DNA from 3 places in the Brevibacillus sp. FIR094 genome. Region 1 is predicted to be linked to each of the others. Evidence: riboswitches for the same ligand, from Rfam matches in the RefSeq annotation. Region 1 holds a riboswitch; each other region holds the start of a gene.

Region 1 (7,353 bases):
TAGCTTGTCATCGGAAAAATCAAGCCCATCCACTAAAACACCTGTCCCAAATGCTGCTTGCTCGACCTCAGCAAAATAGTTATCCGGGTTTTTGTCCAGTACCATTTTGCCTACAGGGAGAAACGGAAATTTATCTTCGGGCCATATTTTCGTTGGATCAAGCGGATCAAAATCGAGCTCTGGGTGATCGTCATCACTCATGATCTGGACGCACATTTCCCACTCCGGATATTCTCCTCGCTCAATCGCTTCGTACAAGTCCTGTGTGGCATGATTAAAGTTTTTCCCTTGAATCTCTTCCGCCTGTTTTTGTGTCAAATTTTTAATTCCTTGCGTTAAAGGCTGCCAATGGTATTTGACCAGGACCGCTTTTCCTTCGTGGTTTACCCACTTGTACGTGTTTACGCCAGAGCCTTGCATTTGCCGATAGTTCGCTGGTATTCCCCACGGGGAGAACAAAAACGTGATCATATGCATGGCCTCAGGCGTGTTCGAGATAAAGTCAAAGATCCGTTCCACGTCTTGAATGTTTGTGACAGGATCAGGCTTGAACGCATGTACAAGATCAGGAAACTTCATCGCATCCCGAATGAAAAAAACTTTGAGGTTATTGCCAACCAGATCCCAGTTCCCGTCCTCTGTATAAAACTTCACCGCAAACCCACGTGGATCACGCAATGTTTCGGGAGAATGTGTGCCATGAATGACCGTAGAAAACCGTACAAACACAGGCGTTTTTTTCCCCCGCTCCGAAAACAGCTTTGCTCTTGTGTACGTAGAAATCGGTTCATCACCAGCGGTTCCATACGCTTCAAAATAGCCGTGCGCTCCTGCTCCTCGGCTATGCACGACACGCTCAGGTGTTTTCTCCCGATCAAAATGTGTGATTTTTTCCAGAAAGTCGTAATTCTCCAGGACGGTTGGCCCGCGATTTCCAACGGTCCGCAGGTTCTGGTTGTCTGTAATCGGATGGCCTTGGCGATTCGTCAGGATATTTTCTTCTGACTGGTTGATGGACTTGCTGTTGTCATCCATATGAATCCTCCCTGTCCAGTTTTTCTCATGTGTGGTTCATAACCATGGTTACCGAATGAGGGATTCTTTATGCGAAAAGACTAAATAGCTTCGTAAGCAAAATCATCGTTAAGCACTGGAACCGTGCTACTCTGATTCCACTCCGCTGCAAGTGCGACATCTTCCGGGTACCCCCTGCTGATCAGCTCTTGGCCAGTTGCACATTTCTGCAAGTAAGCGAGAAGATAAACTTGGGCGGATCGGAATGCTGCCACCGCCATTTCGGCCTCTGGTGACAATCGATACCCCTCCAATTCGTGAAGCAGCGCACCTGCCGCAATCATATCCTCCATAGCGGGTCGCAATGCTCCATTTCCCCACCGTTCACCGCAAGCGATGACCGTTACGGTTCCTTTCTGCTGCTGTATGTATTTGGCGACAGATGGCGCATTTCGTAAGCATGCAGCGATTACCTTCGCACCTGTTTTCTTTGCCAACACGGTACAGGTCGATCCGTTTGGCGAGGGTAACACCATTCTACTTCCCATCGGAACCGTTTTCAGACAGGCGGGTGAAAGGGAAATTGGTTCTCCGCGTTTTCCAGCGAGCAACGCTGCTTTTTGTTTCGCGAATGCTACAGCTGACTCATCCTTTACCTGACAAGGATAGACGATACCTCCACGTCCCGTTACGATATCGACACACGTGCTGAAGGAGAGCACATCGATAATGACGATCATATCCGATGCTGCCCCGACCTGTTCCACCCCTTCGTATCCCCAATCAAATCGAGCTGTATAGTCTAGTTGTTGCATACAGGCGTTTCTCCCAAAACCTCCACCATCCTCTATCAAAAATAGTTACTCGTCCCCTTACGTTCGCCGTTACAAATCAAGCCAAGAAACAATATCGTATTATTGTCCCACTAGATTACACAAGAATGGAGTGAACATGGATGTCTGAAATCGAATACGACGACGATCAAGGTGTTTCGGAAAAAAGAAGTCACAGACGCCCAAAAAGAAATACTGTGAGAACGACTGGTATTTTGCAAAACAACCTCGCTGTTGCTCTCACCGCTCACCTCGACCTGGTAAATCTGAACACAGAAGAGGTTGAAGTACGTGTGCAAGTATTGAACTGGGGTAACGCAGTTACGCAAACGAATCCAGTTAGCACCTTGCTTGACATCACGCAATTTATCCCTGCGAATACTCGGACTGCTTTCAATGCGCTGGTCCCCGCTTCTTTCCACTATGAAGTCCGCCTTACCGTAGCAGAAAACAACAGAAATGTCCTTCTCACCACCTATGGCCGTACTTCTATCGGCGGCGGTCAAGTGGTCGGTCTTTCAGTTCTTGACAGTCAATTACAAACTGTCGAAATCGAAACTTGTATTTAACTATTTTGCAGGAAGAAAATGAGGAATTATGGTGAGACGCCATAGTTCCTTTTTTAATCTATTCGCATGCAGGAAAAGGCGTTCGAGACTATCCCAACGCCTTTTTACTTCTACGTCCACGACAAAAAAACTGCCCTCGAAAGGACAGTTTCTTTTAAAAGGAGACTTACAGTTTTACTACGTTCTCAGCTTGTGGGCCACGGTTGCCTTGAACGATGTTGAATTGAACTTTTTGACCTTCGTCCAAAGTTTTGAAACCGTCACCTTGGATTGCGCTGAAGTGAACGAATACATCGTCTCCGCCTTCTACTTGAATGAAACCGAAACCTTTTTCTGCGTTAAACCATTTTACTGTTCCGTTCGTTTGCATTTAAAAAAACCTCCAAAAATTCAATTTGAATATGCTAGTCATATTTACCGAAGCAAATAAAGCTCACATATCATGAAGGAATACCAGATCATGTGCTATGATACGCCTTCATGATATGTGAATTGTACCTACTTAGTAAATATGCGAATGTCATAGGACGGAACTGCAAAATTAAAAACTAAACCTTTTGAAAACCTAAAACAATGAAAGCCCTTCCTCTCTTCCATCCTTGCGGCTCCGATGACCGCGCCAGTGTGAATCGGGGATTCAAAAATGTTATCCATCAGCATACAAACACCTCGATGAATGATTAGGTATCAATTTTTCAAGTAGCAATCTCATTCTACCATGGTTGTCCAACAAAAGCAACCGTTCACCCTTATACTGGGAAGGCGATACTCTGTTACAATAGCAGTGGGAGGGATTTCATTTGCAAAATCAAACTTTGACAACCATTCAATTATCAGAAATGCTTGAAAAGAAAGTGCCTGTACTATTATTGGACGTACGCGACGTCGAGAAATTTACCACCGGCAGCCTCGTTCACGAAAATGCATCGACCCGAAACGTTCCCTATATTCTAATGAAAGAACAGGACAAGCCGTTCGATGAAGAAACCGAAAAACTTGCGAAAAATGTGCAGATTGTTACCGTATGTACAACAGGTAACAAAGCTCAAAAAGCTGCCGCTCTTCTTCGTGAGCATGGTTTTCAAGCAAATGCATTGGAAGGCGGCTTAACCGCATGGAAGGAACAATCAAACGAAGCGAAATGAGCCTAATTTATCAACGATTCTAGCTTTTTACCATATATTACTCCTTTATTTCGATTGGGATTGTCTGATATCGTTGTTCATGCCAAACGAAATAAGCCGAGACTTTCTGAAAAGGAAGTGCGGGGGACTTTTTTGTGGATGAGCAATTCCACATGGGGTGAATCGCCGAATTGGCGTAGGGTTGTTTCCTCAACCCGAATCCGACAACTAACCTCGTAGGCAAAAAAAAGGAGAGATTTGTTTTATGAAACGTTTTGGTTCTGTTACAATCGCGATGACTCTTGGTCTGGGCTTGGCTTTGACAGGCTTTGCTTCTTCTGCTTCCGCAGCATCTAACTGCCCATTGAAGAACGGACAATTCCAATTCAATGTGGGTCAAAATATGGGACAATTCCAAAAAGCACCAAATGCACAACAATTCTATAATTTTTTCCAAAAGCAAGGCTTTGTCCCTGGTCAGCCACAAGCAGTACAGCCAATGCAACAAGGGCAAGCTACACCTGTAAAACCATGCCCACTTCAACCAGGATCTTTTCAACCAGCACCTGTACAACAAGCTCCAGTACAGCAAACACCAGTTCAACCAGCACCAGTTCAAACTGCACCAGCGCAACCTAGCAAAACCGTCACTCAGCCTGCCGCTCCAGCAACTCAAGTGGAACAAGGAAAAACTAGTGATTTTGCGAAACAAGTCGCGGATTTGGTGAACCAAGAACGTGCCAAAGCAGGTCTCAAGCCTGTTCAAATGGACGCAGCTTTGTCCAAAGTAGCGTTGGCAAAAGCACAAGATATGTCTGCTAACAACTATTTTGACCACAACAGCCCAACTTACGGTTCCCCATTTGACATGATGAAGCAGTATGGCATTCAGTACTCGACTGCAGGTGAGAATATCGCCATGGGTCAACAAAGTCCACAAGAAGTTATGCAACAATGGATGAACAGTGAAGGCCACCGCGAAAACATTATGAACCCAGCGTTCACAAAAATTGGTGTAGGCGTCACAAATGGCTACTGGGTACAAGAATTTATCGGATAAAACGCATGGCACGAAACGAAAAGCCGGTGTCTCTTAATTGAGACCCGGCTTTTTCGTGTAGGCGTTATTCTTGCTGTGCTTCAGATGCCTGCTTTTTGGGGGTACAACAGCCGCTATCCTGCTCATCTACCAAAGCAACGTCCTTCTGATGCATTTTTTGTTTGGTTGGGTAAGCAGATACTTGCTGCAGCTCGGCATTGACATCAGACGATTGGTTCATCCGTATGGCCCCCTCGCCGTTTTTTGTGGTGCACCCCTAGTATGCACGCGGTTGTAAACGGCTCATTCCTAAGGAACATTGGAAGCACATGCAAATTCGCCTATCTGCTAATGATATGTTCAAGGTCTTTTAAGGCAGCCGCTGCTGCCGCGACAGGATCTGATTTTCCTCCAACGACTAATAAATCCCCCATGACATCTGTTTCTACCCGTATGGCTTTTGTTGTACCTGATACAGATGCAAATGGATGGGTAAGATCCACCGCACACAGCTCGACTGCCACAGAAAGCGTGCCATTCGCTTCCTTTTGGATCCGTCCGATCAGCTTGGGAATCTTCGTATGCTTTTTCCAGCTCTCGATTTGTAACGAAGTTATTTCGCGAATACTTGCACGTGCGATATCGGTCAGATTTACTTGCGCGCCAAAAGCGGCGTTTGCCAAGATCGTGAGCTTCGAAGCTGTATCCCAACCATCGATATCGTAAGAAGGATCCGGTTCGGCAATCCCCATCTTCTGAGCGAGCTCGACAGCCTCCCCACAGGTGAGCCCCTCCTCCATCATTTTTGTGAGCACGAAGTTAGTCGTTCCCGTAAAAATGCCTTCGACTCGTTTCACTTCACAGCCTGCCAAGTTATACTGCAATAGATCGATCGTCGGCAGAGCTGCTGCTGTTGCTCCACTCACTTTCAACGCGACGCCATGTTTTTTGGCTAGAGTGGCTAAGCCAGAATAATCGACTACAAGCGCGCCTTTTGAAATCGCGATTGCATGTATAGCATTTTCCAATGCATAACGAATAAAAGTAAGACCGGGTCCTCCCTCTTTTTCAGATGGACCAGCCTCGATGAGCACATCCGCTTGAACCGATTTGATAAATTCCAACGCGTTCCACGATGGGTTCCTTGCTTGTTTTGTATGAGCATAGTCTGCCCATTTTCCTGAATCGATTCCGTTCTCATCATAAAGACCGGAAGCCGAACGAACGACTCCCACTAGTCTGACATCCGCTTGATAAAGCTCGCGGTATCGGTTCCGTCGCTGCTCTAGCAGTCTGGCTACTTGCTGTCCAACTGTTCCAAATCCTGTTAACATAATATTCCAACGCTTCATAAGTCAATCTCCTTGCTGTTTATGCTCCATTTATTTCCGCCGTTTTTTTCTACTTTTAGCCTGTATCCGATGCAAATCGTTGCGATTCAGTTTCTTTCCTGTTTTTGCTGAGTAGAGCTCTTCCGTATGATCAATAAACAAAATTCCTTCCAAATGATCCATCTCGTGCTGAATGCACCGAGCCAGGAAATCTTCGGCTTCGATTGTCTTTGTTTCTCCTTGGCGGTTCAACGTCTGAACTTTGACATAATTCGCCCGATGAACGATTCCAAACACACCCGGTATCGAAAGGCAAGCCTCCTGCCCTACCTGCTCACCTGATTTCTCTATCCATACCGGATTGATCAGTTCAATCAAACCGCTACCACAATCCATCACAACCAAACGCTTCGGGATGCCAATCTGGATCGCGGACAAGCCTGCTCGACCTTTCGCAGCGTAAATCGTTTGGGCCATATCATCCAAAATCTTTTCAACCTGTGGAGTAATGGACGGTACTCTTTTTGAAGTTTCACGCAAGATAGAGTCCCCCAGGCGAACGATCCTGCGTTCAGCCATTTTCTTCTCCCTCCCGCATTACTCAGTTTTCGATTTCAAGGTAGCAAATCCGCTCCTCGCTGTCAAAAGGAACCTCGCAAAATCTGAAATATCCCGCCGGGCAAGGGTGACAAATGCATGTAGATACGCTATCTTTATTGGTAAACATAGATGTTTTCAAATGAAGAGGGAGGCTATCATGCATTCATTGGCATCAACGCTGAACCAAACCATCCAGCGGGAAAACCCGCACGTGTATGAAATGCTGTCTGACATCGCGAAACTGATTTACTTCCCAAAAGAAGGAATTCTCAGCCAGTCGGCAGAAGCGAAAGCAAAAGCGAAAAAGTACAACGCCACTATCGGGATTGCACTGGAAAACGGTCAACCGATGCACCTTAAGGTCATCCAGGATAACCTGTCAGCTTACCAGCCAAAAGACATTTACGAATATGCTCCCCCAGCAGGAAAGCCTGAGCTGCGTGCAGCATGGCGTAAAAAAATGATCGAGGAACAGCCTTCACTGGCTAACCATACGTTTAGTAACCCAATCGTTACAAACGCATTGACGCATGGTCTGAGCATCGTATCTGACTTGTTCGCTGATAGTGGCGACAGTGTCATCATCCCGGACAAAAACTGGGAAAACTACGAGCTCACCTTTTCGATCCGCCGTGGTGCGGAAATGGTCTACTACCCATTGTATAACGACGAGATGAAATTTAATGCTACTGCTTTGCGTGATGCCATTCTCGCACAAAAAGACAAAGGCAAAGCCATCGTCGTACTCAACTTCCCGAATAACCCAACTGGCTATACACCGGGTCCAGAGGAAGGAAAACAAATCGTCGCTGCACTCAAAGAAGGTGCAGAGGCTGGAATCAA
Region 2 (7,353 bases), on a different contig from region 1:
TCAATTCGACTTCATACCCCAGCTTCTGCTCCAGCACATGCTCTACGACGTGCGAGCTGGCAATCTCGGAATCCCATGCTACATAAGCGAGCGTCAGCTTCTCTTTTTGGACAGGCTGTATGCCCTCCACCCATTTCGCTACTTTGGCTTCGTTGTTTTTTACCCATTCCGCAGCGGCCACTTCCGGATCTTTTCCGTCAATCATTTGGACCATGACTGACTCCATATCGGCTGGCTCCCACGAGAACTTATCCAGAAACTGATAGGCAGCAGGCTGATCCTCTTTCAGCCCTTTGCGCACGATGGTATGGATTTGTTCCGCTCCACCAAAGCCATTCTTCGGGTCCGCCAAATATTTCAGATCCATCTTTTTAAACATCCAATGCGGCGTCCAGCCCGTAATGATAATCGGTTCCTTGGCTTCGTACGCCTTGATCAAAGCTGCTGTCATCGCTGCATCGGAGCCTTCGACAAGCTGCCATTTATCCAAGCCATACAGGTTCATGACTTCCTCTGTCTTCACCATCGAGCCTGCTCCTGCGTCGATTCCGATGATTTTGTAGTCGAGCTTTTCTCCTAGCGCGTTGTCCGACATCTCAGAAGGAATAGGATCGATCACCGTTGCTGTCGGTACTTGTGTGTTTGTGTTTTGACTGGAGCAGCCTGCAAGCCAAGCTGTCGCTCCCATCATCACTGCCAGTAAAGCCGGAACCGTTTTGTTCATCATGTATTTCTCTCCTTTTTTCCTGCATGTTGAGTAAGTCGATCCAAGACGATAGCGATAATCACGATGGATAGCCCCGCCTCGAATCCTCTTCCTATATCCACTTGCGAAACGGCGCGATATACATCTGCACCCAAGCCTTTCGCCCCGATCATAGCCGCTATGACCACCATCGACAGGGCGAGCATGATGCACTGATTGACTCCCGCCAAGATCGTCGATTTCGCATACGGCAGTTGCACTTTCACAAGCTTTTGCCAGCCAGTTGCTCCAAAGGCGTCCGCTGCTTCCTCCATTTCCGCTGGGACCTGGCGTATACCTAAGTTCGTGAGACGCACGATTGGCGGCAAAGCAAAAATAACGGAGGCAATCACTCCCGGCACCTCGCCCAAGCCGAAGAAAAAGATCGCGGGAATCAAGTAAACGAACGCTGGCATTGTCTGCATCAAATCGAGTACTGGCGTGACCAGATTGCGAAACGTATCGTGTCTCGCGCAAAGAATGCCAACTGGAATCCCGATAGCGATCGAAATAATCGTGGAAGTGAGGACGAGTCCCAATGTCTCCATCGTTTCATCCCAGTACCCCAAGTTGTGAATGAAAGAAAGTCCGATAACCGTAAAGACCATGGACGCTCTCCCTGCAAAAACCCACGTAGCGGCCCCCAGCAGCAAGATAAGAATCAGCGAAGGTATCTCTGCCAAAACCGTGGAACAGTATGTCACCATCGTGGAAATGACGATAGACACTGGATCAAACAATACCCCCTTGTACTGGCCCAGCACCTCCACGAAGCCTTCCATCCATTGGCCAATCGGCAGCTTAGGCACGACGTCCATCACTCATCACCTCTGCTCTCTGGTGTTCTTGGACATTGACTTTGCCTACTAGCCCGCCTAGCACCGCTCCTTTTACGATGACACCCAGCAAACGCTGTTGCTCGCCCACTACCGCAATCGGAACGTGCAGGTCTGCCATCATCGGGAACAAACTGTGCAGACGTGCGTCAGGTGAAACAGTAGGGAGGTCGGTTTTCATAATCGTCTCCAGTGAATCTCCCGTACTGATCGCGAGTGATACGTCATACGCCGTAATCAAGCCGAGCAGTGTGCGCTTTTTGTCCACGACGTACAAGCTCGACACGCCGTTATCCATCATGAGTTGCAGCGCCACTCGCGCCCCTTTGTCAGGTGTGATTGCTTCTGCCCGTTTCATCACATTTTCAGCAACGAGCACCCTGGACAGGTCGGCATCCTCGACGAACTTCCGTACGAATTCATCCGCTGGGTCTGCCATGATTTCTTCTGGGCGACCGATCTGAATGATTTGCCCGTCTTTCATAAAGGCAATCCGATCTCCCAGCCGCAACGCCTCGTGCAAGTCATGCGTAATGAATAGGATCGTCTTTTTCATCGTCATCTGAAGCTCCAGCAGCTCATCCTGCATATCTTTTCGAATGAGCGGGTCCAGTGCACTGAACGCTTCGTCCATCAAGAGAATATCTGGATTATTAGCCAACGCCCGCGCCAATCCGACCCGCTGGCGCATCCCTCCGCTCAATTGATCCGGGTACGCATTTTCCCACTCGGTTAATCCAACGAGCGCGAGCGCTTCCCGTGCTTTTTCTAACCGGAGCTCTGGTGGTACTTGTTGAATCTCCAAACCGAACTCGACGTTTTCTCGTACCGTCCGCTGCGGAAACAGGGCGAAATTTTGGAAAACCATCCCGAGCTTCTTCCTCCGTACCTCGCGCAAAGCCGATGCCTTCATGTCCACGATCTCTTCCCCATCGATCTCGATGCTTCCGCTCGTTGGGTCAATCAGTCGATTACACAGTCGGATTAAGGTTGATTTGCCGCTGCCGGACAGGCCCATGATGACGAAGATTTCACCTTCCTCGACTTCAAAACTGACCTGATTAACCCCGATAGACTGGCCCGTTTGCTTGTAAATTTGTTCTTTTGTACGTCCTTCCGCCAGCAGCTTCAAGGCCAGCTCGGGCTGCTTGCCGAACACTTTTGTCAGTTGATGGACTTTCATTTTGGGCATGGTATCCCTCATCCTTCGTTTTTTCGTAAATGTAAAAAGCCCGCGAAATTTCCACACTTCAGCAAAACCAAGCAGGCACGCTTGATTTTTACTCGTGTTGAAAATCCGCAGGCTTACGTAATACCTGGCGTCCCTTTTCAGGACTCCCTGTACTCTGTCTTCCTGATTTCGATTGTCAGCGGTTTATGTCGTACCAACTGCCTCCCAGCGATCACACGTTGTTCGATAACGTCTGTATAGCGTAAGCTGCTCATCGGTATTTCCATAAAAAAATAGGCCGATCCATTCTTTTTCTCCAGAACAAAGGTCCCAAAGAAAAAGCCTGCATCGGCCTATCACACGCCCGCAAGGAATCCCCTTGTTGCGTATTATATGCCTAGACTTTATCCATCCATGACCTTCCCTGCTTTGGCCGACGAGGTTAGCTGACGGGTAGGATGGCAGAGAAGACATTTCCTCATCCCTCCTGATCACTCAGGATTAACCCCAAAAGATTGGTTCCCCCGCTTCCGAGAATCTCGGAACTAGGCCGTATGTGTTGTTTCTTGTTTGAGCTTGATTGTGATTTGAATTATACGCTCGCTTCCAGTTATTGTGAACGTTCGTTTAGCACGGTTTTAACCGGACTTTGTCTTTCTTTATGAATCGGATTGGATTAGCTCTCGGTTGCTCATTCGATTAAAGGATTAGTGCGTTATTCTCGCTCGCTGGTGGGGTGGGGAGGAAACAGGAGAAAACACTCAGATTCTTGGAACACCTGCGAGGGAGCATGAGGTGCCCGGCTCCGTGAAAAAAAGCGAAACCGCGTCCAAAGTTGACTGTTCAGGATGCGTCTCAGAGGTGAACGCTAACGGCAGTTTCTCTTTTTTTCACTACGCCTCGGTAGGTGTGTCCAAAGATCTTCGCTTATTTCTCCTGTTTCCTCTACGAGCTGTTGAGTTTCTACATGCTTTTTAAAAGACAGCTTGAATGCTGCTTTCAAGATGTAGTAAAAAGCTGCTTGGGAAGAAGAACATTTCCAGTCCTAGCGCCTCTGGAGCCCTACCAAGCGGAGAAATGAATGGCGGGGGTTTTAAGCTTTTATCACATACAAAATCGTTGTAACGTTTTCAGTTTTGAAGCGCTCCCGACATTCATTTCGGAGCGGACAATTTAACCCCATGCGGGGCGTAGGCCGAAGCGTAGACTGGAAATGGGCTTCTTCCTCTCCACCACAGCTATTCCTACCACAATAGTAAAAAGCTCCCGCCTCAACGAATCAGGCAGGAGCTTTCACTTGTACTGGTTCGTTGATTAAACGACGTCGTAGCCTTGATCTTCGATTGCTTCTTTTACTGCATCAAGAGTCAAGTTGGTCTCGTTGTAGGAAACCTCAACCTTCTTTTCAGACAGGTTTACTTTGCCTTCTGCACCCAGTTCTTTCAATGTGTTCTCGATGCGCGCTACGCATTTGTTGCAAGACATACCTTCTACGTTCAATGTAATATTTGTCATGATCAATCTCTCCTTATATTTTATGTTGTATAGGTAAGGCGGACATAGCCGCTTGTTACTGTTGTTACAGCTTCACTCGTTGCAATCTCAGTGCGTTGAGTACAACGGATACGGAGCTGAAGGCCATTGCGGCACCGGCAAGCCATGGAGCGAGGAGGCCGATTGCGGCAATCGGGATGCCCAAGGTGTTGTAGGCCAATGCCCAGAACAGGTTTTGCTTGATGTTGCGGATGGTGAGTTTGCTCATCTCGATGGCGTCTGCGACACTGGTCAGTTCGCCGCGCATCAGGGTAATATCGGCTGCTTCCATAGCCACATCTGTACCTGTACCGATTGCCATACCAACGTCAGCGGTAGCGAGTGCGGGAGCATCGTTGATACCATCGCCGACCATCGCGACTTTTTTGCCTTGTTCTTGCAGTTTTTTCACTTCTGCGGCTTTGCCTTCAGGCAGGACTTCTGCGATGACGTGATCGATTCCTGCTTCATGGGCAATGGCCTCAGCAGTTTGACGGTTGTCACCGGTCATCATGATCACAGTTAATCCCATTGCTTTCATGCGTTGAACAGCTTGCTTGGAGGTTGGCTTGATCGTATCCGCTACGGCAATCAAGCCAGCGAGCTTGCCTTCGACGACTGCGAGCATCGCCGTTTTACCGGAGCGCTCCAGTGCCAGCATGGTATCAGACACTGCTTGGTACGAAATTTGATGTTTTTCCAGCAATCGGCGGGTACCGACGAGTACTTCTTTGCCAGCGACGGTTGCCTGGATACCGAAACCAGGAATGGCTTCAAATGAACCTGTATCAGACAAGGTGATTCCTTTATCTGTAATTCCGCGAACGATGGCTTGAGCCAATGGGTGCTCGGAGTTTTTCTCAGCGGCACCGACCAGAGAGAGTAGCTCTTGTTCTTCGATATCCATGGCAATGACGTCTGTCAGCTCTGGCTCGCCTTTGGTTACAGTCCCTGTTTTATCGAGGACGATCGTATCCAGATGGTGAGCAGTCTCCAGATGCTCCCCGCCTTTGAACAGGATGCCCAACTCAGCTGCGCGTCCAGACCCTGCCATGATCGAGGTCGGTGTTGCCAAACCGAGGGCGCACGGGCAAGCGATTACGAGTACAGCAATTGCTTTCTCCAAAGCTTCACCGAAGTTGCCAGGTATAACGAAGAAGTACCAGATCAGGAAGGTAAGAATGGCAATCCCTACTACGATTGGGACAAAAATCCCCGAGATGCTGTCAGCTACGCGCTGAATCGGTGCTTTTGTTCCTTGTGCTTCTTCCACTACTTTAATGATTTGCGCCAGAGCCGTTTCTTTTCCGACTTTGGTTGCCTGGACCTTCAAAAAGCCGTTTTTGTTCAAAGTGGCGCCGATGACGGTATCGCCTGCGGCTTTATCCACCGGAATACTTTCGCCAGTCAGCATGGACTCATCAACTGCGGACTGTCCTTCCATGACGATGCCATCGACAGGTACTTTGTCGCCCGGTTTCACGTGAACGACGTCGCCCAGTCTCACTTCTTCTACAGGAATGGTCATTTCGACGCCATCCCGTATGACTACTGCTGTTTTTGCTTGCAAGCCCATCAGCTTGCGAATCGCTTCCGAAGAGCGTCCCTTTGCTTTCATCTCAAACAGTTTACCCAAGACGATCAACGTGATCAGTACCGCACTGGTCTCAAAGTATAGCTCCAGCATGTGTCCGCCATGAGCACCGATGGAGTTGATCGCGACCCATAAACTGTAGAAATAAGCAGCTGAGGTACCGAGAGCAACCAGCACATCCATGTTAGCACTCTTGTTGCGAAGGGCTTTGAAAGCTCCCACGTAAAACTGTGCTCCGATGATAAATTGTACCGGTGTTGCTAATGCGAGCTGTACCCACGGATTCATCAAGATTTCAGGCAACCAGATAAACGAGGTGAAGGAAAAGTGGCTCACCATCGACCATAGCAGTGGGAGCGACAGAATCGCGGAAATCCAGAACTTGCGGGTCTGCCGTTTGATTTCTTCCTGACGACGATCTACTTTTTCTTCTTCTCTTCCTTCTTCCTTGCGAGTCGCCTGATACCCTAGCTTTTCTACCTTTTGAATGATGTCCGTCACACTTACCTGTGATGAATCGTACTCGACAGTGGCTGTTTCCATCGCCAGGTTCACGTTTGCCTTCAGAACCCCAGCTGTTTTGTTCAAGCCTTTTTCGATCCGTGTGGAGCAAGCCGCACATGTCATTCCCGAGATGTTTAGCTCCACCTTGTCAGTGACGACGCCATAGCCGAGCGATTCAATTTTGGAGCGGATGTCATCGATGTTCGTTTTCGTTGGATCGAACACGACTGTGGATTTTTCCAAAGCCAGATTGACGTTGGCGGTCTCCACTCCCTCCATTTTTCCCAGGCCCTTTTCGATGCGCAGTGCACAAGCTGCGCAAGTCATCCCTGAGATTGCGACTGTTGCCTCTGCTGTTTTGGCACTCATTTTAATCCCTCCAAATACCCTTTAGGGGTATATTTTATCGTATCGTTTCCCTTACGTTGTTTCCTGTTCACACCTTTACTATACAATACCCCCTCAGGGTATATCAAGCACTTTTTTTCAATTTTTTTCTAAATGGGCTTCAAGTGTTGAAAACACAGGGAGAAAGGATGGGTGGTCCTCTAGCCTTGGTGCCGGACGAAGCCCTGCCACATGTTTTCCAGTCGCCTTTTTCCTCACTTCGTTCGGGCGGTCTCCTTCCAAACATATGGCAGTATTTCTTAACAGCGAAGTTTTCGCCGTGTTTTAACGATGTTTTGCGGGTTAATACGGAGAAGATTTACAACCCAAGATATTTTTTTGAGTAGTCCTTTGAGGGAGTCTTCTAAATAATCCTCTTGAGCCCGACCCAGCTTTGGAATAAATGGCGGGGGTTTTCAGCTTCAACCTCTGCGAATACATCCTCGAAACTCTACTTTTGAAGCGCTCCCGACACTTATTCCAAAGCGGACAGTTTAACCCCCTTTTGGGGCGTAGGCCGAAGCGTAGACGGAAATGCGCTTCTTCCTCCTCCACTACAGCCACTCATAACATGAAAAAAGCC
Region 3 (7,353 bases), on a different contig from region 1:
GAAACCCAAAATAAATAAACACGATTGGCACTGCAATCTGGAACAAATCATCAACCCCGACACCAAACCACATATCCATCGCGATGATGGTCCCCAGGGAGAATAGAATCCCTCCGCCAATTCGATTTTTCTGCCCCCACAAACGAAGGCCGAAATAAATAAGCACCATCGGCCACAAATCAAACAGACCGAACGAAATGATACCCAAACTGTCTAACAAAAGACCGATTCCCGTAAAAATAATCAGGATACCAGCCAACATTTTGTGCAAACGGGACAGTTTCACAAAAGTCTCCTCTCTCACGCCCCATGCTGATCGTTTTCACTTTGACCATTACGACATGTATAGATGAATGCAGGCGGAATGTTCAACAGGGTAAAGTCGATCTTGACCCAGGGAAAACGACCCTGCAACTCAGCTTGGAGTTGTAGCGAATATTGGAATGTAATAAATAGGCCCCCTGGCTTCAGTACAGATTGAACTTCGTCCAGAATTGCTGCCCGCAGCTCTAGTGGAAAATTGGCGAATGGCAGACCTGAGATAATGACATCTGCACCTGCAAGATTCTGCTCCTCCAAGTAAGACCTAAGTTTAGTCGCTTCCTCCCTGATAGGAAGATCGGGAAAACGTGATTGAAGCATAGAGCGAAAATGGGAATCTCGTTCCACAAGCACGTAATGTGTGCCGGGACGCAAGCGCTGATAGATCGTTTGGGTAAATGCCCCTGTGCCAGGTCCCAGCTCCAGGATCACATCGGTTGAAGCCCAATCGACGCTTTTCAACATTTGCTCACATAAAAAACGAGAGCTGGGGATGATACTACCGACGCGTCCAGGCTCAGCGATAAACCGCCGCAAAAAGACCAAGAAGTCCTGCAAGAATCGTACCTCCTAGGGGAAAAGCAGCCTGATGTACACAGGCTGCCGAATTGACACAATCTATTCTACACCTAGTCCCCCAGTTCCTGTCGAATTAGGATTGTACTGGTTTGGCTACCGGTGTTTTTACTTCATTAATGGATGCTTTGATGCTGGCAAGTTCTGCATCGAGATCATCCTTTTCCAGTTCAGTCAAAGCGTTCTCCCAAGCACGGTTCGTTTCGCGCCATTGTCCACTCATTTGCGCTTCTGCTTCCATGCGCATCACTTTTTCTTCCATGCGGGCGAAGCCACGGCCTGCAGACTGATTGCCGATACCGACAACTGCTTGATTGACTTGCTTTTGTGTACGAGCTACTTGTGCACGCGCCATCAGTGTGAACCTTTTCGCACGCATTTTATAGAACTCTTCCTTCAGCTCAGCCAGCTTCTCACGCATTTGCGAAGCTGCCTCGGATGCTGACAGGTAGAGACCTTCATATTCCGCTGCACGGCCTTCGTACTGCTTCTTGTCAGCGAGTGCTCGACGAGCCAATTCGTCTTCTCCCTCACTCAAGGCGAGCTTGACTTGACGATCGCGTTTTTCGATCAGAGCATTGGCTTCGTCCAATTGCTGACGGAATTTCTTTTCCAGTGCAACCTGACGGGCAACCGCTACTTCAACTTGTCCGATTTCTACTTCCATGTCACGCATATATTGATTCAGCATTACTACCGGATCTTCCATCGAATCCAATGCATCATTCACCGAAGCTACTGTCAGGTCACGCAAACGTTTAAAGATACTCATTATTTTTTCCTCCTCATCATATCACATCATATTGTTCATCCAAAAGACTCTTGCGACGTAGTGTTATTGTGGGCGTCTTCTTACGTTTCTCTCCCAAGTGTCCAGCGTATCTTCCTTTAATACTTTTTGGGCCCATTCACGCTCCCATGTAGGTGGAGCTTGCTTAGGTTCTTGACTGGGACGCAGTAAGCGATATCCCAGATAGATTACCCCAATGGCCAGAAGCGCGTGAAACAGTAGGTCAAGCTTGCCAATCAACATCAGGAACCCGAATAGGAAGACTAGGATTCCCCAAAAGCGTGAACCGGTTTGTCCCATAATCTTTTTGGCACCGTATATCATGATCACACCGGGAATGATGAACCCGAGCAAATCTCCGATATCGATACCCACCAGATCTAGAAGAACCAATCCACCGACTAGCAGCAGAACCAGCCCGAGTAGAACTTTGCCAGACCGTTCGCTCATTACTCGCTTACCTCCATTCGTTTTGCATGTGGTGCTTGTGGAACGTTATGCCCTTATTGTAGCCCTCGGTATAGGCTTCCCATAACGGGCGTGCGGTTGGTTTTTCCCTCCGTCCTTGGACGGAGACAATTTCCTGCCCTAATCGGACGAGCTGTCGCGCAACGCAGAACAAGCCTGCGCTGAAATACAACTTGCTCTGTCGAACGAAAACGTTACAGCATTTGACGGTATTTTTGTGACGAATATGTGAACGAATAGATGAAAAAGAAGGAAAAAAAGGACTGGCGTAGAATCTTCGTAAGAGTGCGTGTAAAAAAACATCGAAAAATAGCCGAATTCCGCTTGGCGGAAACGGGGGAACCACGTTTTTGGGGTGAATGGTTGCTACTCCTAGCAGCCTAGGGCGTCCTTTCGACCGAACCCTTCAGCTAACCTCGTAGGCTCACGAAGGGAGCAGTTTCTTTTGCGCAAGGTGGTTTTATCTTTATTTATGGCTGGAATGCTTGCTATGGGGGCAGGCGCTGCACAGGCTGCTGAGGAGAATTCTCTCAATGAAGTAGTCAGCGACTTGTACGGTACCCCTTACAAATCTTCCGGCTCGTCCAAAAAGGGCTTTGACTGCTCCGGTTTCACGCGCTACGTATTTGATGCGTTAGGTGTAGACCTGCCTCACAATTCTGCTTCCCAGTACGAATTAGGTACAGAGGTAGCCAGAAAAGATTTGCAGCCAGGAGATCTCGTATTCTTCAATACGAACGGTCGCAGCATTTCTCATGTGGGTATCTACATTGGAGACGGCACATTCGTGCACTCGGAATCTGGTCGTGGAGTCGTCAACACCAAGTTGAGCGATCCATACTACTGGAGCAAGCGTTATGTAGGCGCTAAGCGTCTCAGCGTTCCTGTTCTAGCAAAAGCAGAAACTCCGAAAAAGGAAAAAGCGGTGCAAGCTGCATCGTTGCCGGAAAAACCAGCTCAAAAATAGTCGTTCGGCAAAATAATAAAAAGCCAGGGACACAATGTCTCTGGCTTTTTCTGACGAAATTTAGTACCTGGTCTAAAGAGGTACCCTTACCTATTAGAACAACTTAATAACTTACGGGGGTTTCTTCCCCTGATCAGCTCAAAGCATGTTATGATAGACAAGACCCATTCTTTGAATGGTATTCCTTATTAATAGAAGTAACTGGGGGTTGTTCCGGTGAAAGATCACATTTTAATTGTCGATGACAATCTGGAGATTATTGAACTGCTAGAAGACATTTTGGAGAACGAGGGCTTCACCGTTTCCTCCGCAGAGAGCGGAGAAGATGCTCTCTCCCTGCTCAGCCAAGGAGAGCGACCAAATCTGATCCTTTTGGATATTATGATGCCCAACATGAGTGGCTACGAGCTCTGCTCTCAGATTCGCCGTGAGTGGGATTTGCCTATACTGTTTCTCAGTGCAAAAGGAAAAGCGGTAGATAAGGTAGTCGGCTTCGAAATCGGCGCAGACGATTACATCACGAAGCCTTTTGATACAGAAGAACTGCTCGCTCGCATTCGTGCCCACCTGCGTCGCTATGAGCGCATTCGCAAGCATACGGAAGAGCAGCCTGAGAAGGAAACAGCCTCTTCACCAATTACCGTTTTGAAATTCAAGGACCTAGAAATTCATAAAGAAACGTATTCCGTTTATGTATGTAATCAAAAGATTGAGCTCTCTACAAAAGAATTTCAACTGCTTACATTCCTCGCAGAAAATGCGGGAATCGTCTTTACACGAGAGCAAATTTATGACCGTGTCTGGGGATATGGTTATGGCTCGCTCAATACAGTGACCGTCCATATCAAAAACCTCCGTGAAAAGCTGGAAACAGAGCGTCAGTTCATTAAAACACAATGGGGGACAGGCTACGTATTTATCGGGGAGAAGCTTTAAATGAGCTTACGTAATAAAATTTTTCTCTCCTTCATTGCCTTGATTACACTCAACATCTTGTTGTTTAAATTTGTTTTTCAAGACATTATTGTCGCTCAACTCAAAAATGATCGGCATAATCAGTACCAGGCTGAGAAGGAAGCCGCAGAGAAGGTCATGCTCAATCAACTGCTTCTCGTCAGTAATTTCAAGGACCCAATCGAACGTTTGGAGCTTGAGAAGCAGTTGCCAGACGACGTGATGTACCGCATGCTCGTGAAGGATGCCAATGGAAATACCATCTACAGCAAAACATCACGCGCCTATAATTTGAAAATGCCTTCTCCCTCCTCATCAAACCGTGGCGATTCTTCCAAGCAAAGTGACCTCAAAGTAGTAGCTGAGTACCATTTTCAGCAGGAGCCACCGCGTACAGGGGAGATCGTTGTTTATTTCTACACAGATGATTACGACATGATGGCTACGACAGGGGTTTCCATGATGCTTTGGTTTATTTACGGAAGCATTAGTCTGGTGGGATTGGTTCTGCTCGCTTTGTTCGTTCGCTGGATATTACGGCCCGTAAACGAATTATCGCGCGTCACCCAAGAAATCCAGGAAGGGAAACGGCTTGTGACATTTACGTACCGCTCGCATGATGAGTTTGGACAACTCTTTCGATATTTCGGGGAAATGGTTGATGAGCTTCGCTTAGCGGAAGAAAGACAGGCCGAAATGATTGCTTCGATCGCCCACGATTTCCGCACACCTCTCACCACGATCAAAGGGTATGCCTCATATATCGGCTCCGGTCGTGTGACGGATATGACCAAAATACAGAAACAGATGAGCAAAATCGAGCTAAAAACGACGGACTTGGAAAAACTGCTAGATGAGTTGCAGGACTTCACCACCCAAAGCTCCGAAGTCCGACTCAACATAAATCGTATTCATGTCAGAAGCTTCTTGAGAGGAATCATTGAGGACTATTTGCCGAGGATCAAAGAAGCAGGCCTCACCTTTCAATGGAAGCTGCGTATCTCCAATGAACTACACATTGAAGCGGATGAGACCAAGCTGCGACGTGTCATGGAAAACTTGTTGAACAACGCCATTCACTACAACAAACCGGATGGCTCCATTTACCTTACATGTGATCAGCGAGAAGGACATGTCCTTTTTACTGTGATCGACAAAGGAGAAGGAATCGCCTCTGAAGACTTGCCAAAGATTTTCACCAAGTTTTATCGAGCGGAAAAATCACGAAATCGCAACAGTGGCGGGACAGGCTTAGGCTTGACGATTTGTAAGAGCATCGTCCGGCTTCACGGCGGAGATTTGATGGTAAACAGTGAACTGGGAATGGGAAGCAGTTTCTCCTTCACCATCCCCTTCTTCCACGGGTAGCTTTTACAAGCTACCCTTTCTTTATATAGATTTATTTTCAGTTAATTATTTCTTTATATTTTACTAGTAAAATATTTTTAGTAAGCATGTTGCTTTCAGTGATAAATAACCCCCAGTTCGGTATCTGACACAATCGGCGAAACCGTAGTGCTAAGATGCCTCTTTTTTTGTCCTCTATTTCCATTTTTTTCTATCTCTTTTCCAAACGCATCGGCAATCCGTTCTTTGGACGCAAGGTGACCAACGGCTCGGGTTCCACTTCCTGATTCGATTCAGCCAGTCGTAATCGATATCGCTGTGCGATGGTTGCCAATAGCAAAGCTGCCTCCATCAAAGCAAAGTTGTTCCCGATACAAACACGTGGCCCACCGCCAAATGGGAAATAAGCATAAGCTGGATTTCTTTTTAAGAGGTCGCTGTCAAAACGCTCTGGAATAAATTGATCAGGCTGCTCATAATAGCGTGGGTTACGGTGCATGACATATTGGCTCATCATCAGTGTTTCGCCTGGCTTGTACGTATGACCGCCGATCTCAACCTCTTCTACTACTTCCCGATTAATCGTCCAGGCTGCGGGATAGAGCCTCAGCGTTTCCTGTACAATGAGATTCGTATACTTCAGCTGGGGAAGGTCCTCGACTGTCGGCAGCTTTTCACACAGCACCGTTGACAGCTCGTCATGCAGTTTTTTCTCCACCTCGGGATAAGTAGCTAGCAAATAGAAAATCCACGACATGGTATTTGCAGTCGTCTCATGACCAGCTACAAAAATAGTCATGACCTCGTCGCGCACCTGCTCATCTGTCATTCCTTGCCCATCATCTTCATCACGCGCAGCCAAAAGCATCCCCAACAAGTCCTTGTGCTCTTCTCCTTCGCTATTACGACGAGCTTCGATCAAGGAGTAGATCGTTTTGTCCAGCAGCTCACTCGACTCCAGGAACTCCCGGTTGCTTTTAGTTGGTACGGACAAAGGAATGTCGATAAAAGAGGAGCCTTTATTGGCCACGTATTTCAAACCGACATCGATGGCATGTCCAATTTGATCGGCACCTTCCTTGACGGTTTTGCCAAACATAGTCTCCGTAATGATCGCAAGGGTTACTTTCATCATGTCCGCATGAATATCGCGCAGCTCCCCGGTTTTCCAATCCGACATGAGATCAACTGCTTGCCGGACCATCACCTCTCCGTAGCTGGCGATACGTTCTCGATGAAAAGCTGGCTGCATAAGCCGCCGTTGTCGCAGATGCTTTTTTCCTTCACTGGTGAGAATCCCATCCCCTACGACAGGTCGTGCCGACTGCAACGCTTTCCCTTTTCGAAAATGCGCCTGCTTGCTGACCAAAACCTCTTTGATGTGATCCGGATTCGTTAACAGGTAAACATGGCGGGAAGGACCGAAGCGAAAATGGACGACCTCTCCATGCTCTTCTACAGCTTCACGGATGAACTGAAGCGGCGATCGGCGAAATGCCATCAAGTTCCCTGAGATCGGAAGACCTTTTGGGCCGGTGATCGTGATATTCATGCGTCTCCTCCTTTTTACATGCAAAATCCTACCGATAGTATCCGGCACGATAAGGAGATTATGCGAAAAAAAGCCACCCGAACTTCGGATGGCTTACAAAATCATTTTGTTTATCGTGTAACAGGTTGATCTGTGCGCAACAGACGAGAAGCAATCAGTCGCTCGCGTACCTTGATGCCAATCAGCGAAGCCAGAACTGCTTTGACAACCCCTACAATGAGGAAAGGCGTTGCACCAAATGCGACCGCTTTATCCCATGGAATGTCCATGACGTATTTGAGTTGTACTGTACCAAAAGCCAGTGTGACAAACATGCCTATGATATTGGCGATGATGGCGTTTTTCAGGTTGAATCTCGTTTTCTCCAAGTAGAGTCCG

The links. A riboswitch is a leader RNA that binds a small molecule or an ion and turns the genes downstream of it on or off. The one in region 1 is predicted to bind cyclic di-AMP.
Region 2: another riboswitch for cyclic di-AMP. It lies ahead of ACQ5DJ_RS21965 (quaternary amine ABC transporter ATP-binding protein); the one in region 1 lies ahead of ACQ5DJ_RS05460 (CAP domain-containing protein).
Region 3: another riboswitch for cyclic di-AMP. It lies ahead of ACQ5DJ_RS14885 (C40 family peptidase); the one in region 1 lies ahead of ACQ5DJ_RS05460 (CAP domain-containing protein).

What each region holds. Positions count from the first base shown of each region.
Region 1 is NZ_JBEAES010000005.1:37,384-44,736, reverse strand. Features, by position in the region: gene ACQ5DJ_RS05485 (catalase) at 1-1,035, opposite strand, end outside; gene ACQ5DJ_RS05480 (2-phosphosulfolactate phosphatase) at 1,116-1,829, opposite strand; gene ACQ5DJ_RS05475 (hypothetical protein) at 1,970-2,416, shown strand; gene ACQ5DJ_RS05470 (cold-shock protein) at 2,583-2,786, opposite strand; gene ACQ5DJ_RS05465 (rhodanese-like domain-containing protein) at 3,217-3,561, shown strand; cyclic di-AMP (ydaO/yuaA leader) riboswitch at 3,646-3,798, shown strand; gene ACQ5DJ_RS05460 (CAP domain-containing protein) at 3,806-4,600, shown strand; gene ACQ5DJ_RS05455 (hypothetical protein) at 4,665-4,820, opposite strand; gene ACQ5DJ_RS05450 (homoserine dehydrogenase) at 4,921-5,931, opposite strand; gene def (peptide deformylase) at 5,962-6,489, opposite strand; gene ACQ5DJ_RS05440 (aminotransferase class I/II-fold pyridoxal phosphate-dependent enzyme) at 6,668-7,353, shown strand, end outside.
Region 2 is NZ_JBEAES010000028.1:43,072-50,424, forward strand. Features, by position in the region: gene ACQ5DJ_RS21955 (glycine betaine ABC transporter substrate-binding protein) at 1-727, opposite strand, end outside; gene ACQ5DJ_RS21960 (ABC transporter permease) at 724-1,563, opposite strand; gene ACQ5DJ_RS21965 (quaternary amine ABC transporter ATP-binding protein) at 1,547-2,773, opposite strand; cyclic di-AMP (ydaO/yuaA leader) riboswitch at 3,168-3,314, opposite strand; gene ACQ5DJ_RS21970 (copper ion binding protein) at 4,067-4,267, opposite strand; gene ACQ5DJ_RS21975 (heavy metal translocating P-type ATPase) at 4,332-6,752, opposite strand.
Region 3 is NZ_JBEAES010000014.1:137,426-144,778, reverse strand. Features, by position in the region: gene liaF (cell wall-active antibiotics response protein LiaF) at 1-286, opposite strand, end outside; gene ACQ5DJ_RS14900 (class I SAM-dependent methyltransferase) at 301-879, opposite strand; gene ACQ5DJ_RS14895 (PspA/IM30 family protein) at 974-1,669, opposite strand; gene ACQ5DJ_RS14890 (LiaF transmembrane domain-containing protein) at 1,733-2,137, opposite strand; cyclic di-AMP (ydaO/yuaA leader) riboswitch at 2,457-2,596, shown strand; gene ACQ5DJ_RS14885 (C40 family peptidase) at 2,601-3,122, shown strand; gene ACQ5DJ_RS14880 (response regulator transcription factor) at 3,339-4,058, shown strand; gene ACQ5DJ_RS14875 (sensor histidine kinase) at 4,059-5,444, shown strand; gene ACQ5DJ_RS14870 (cytochrome P450) at 5,635-6,975, opposite strand; gene ACQ5DJ_RS14865 (biotin transporter BioY) at 7,086-7,353, opposite strand, start outside.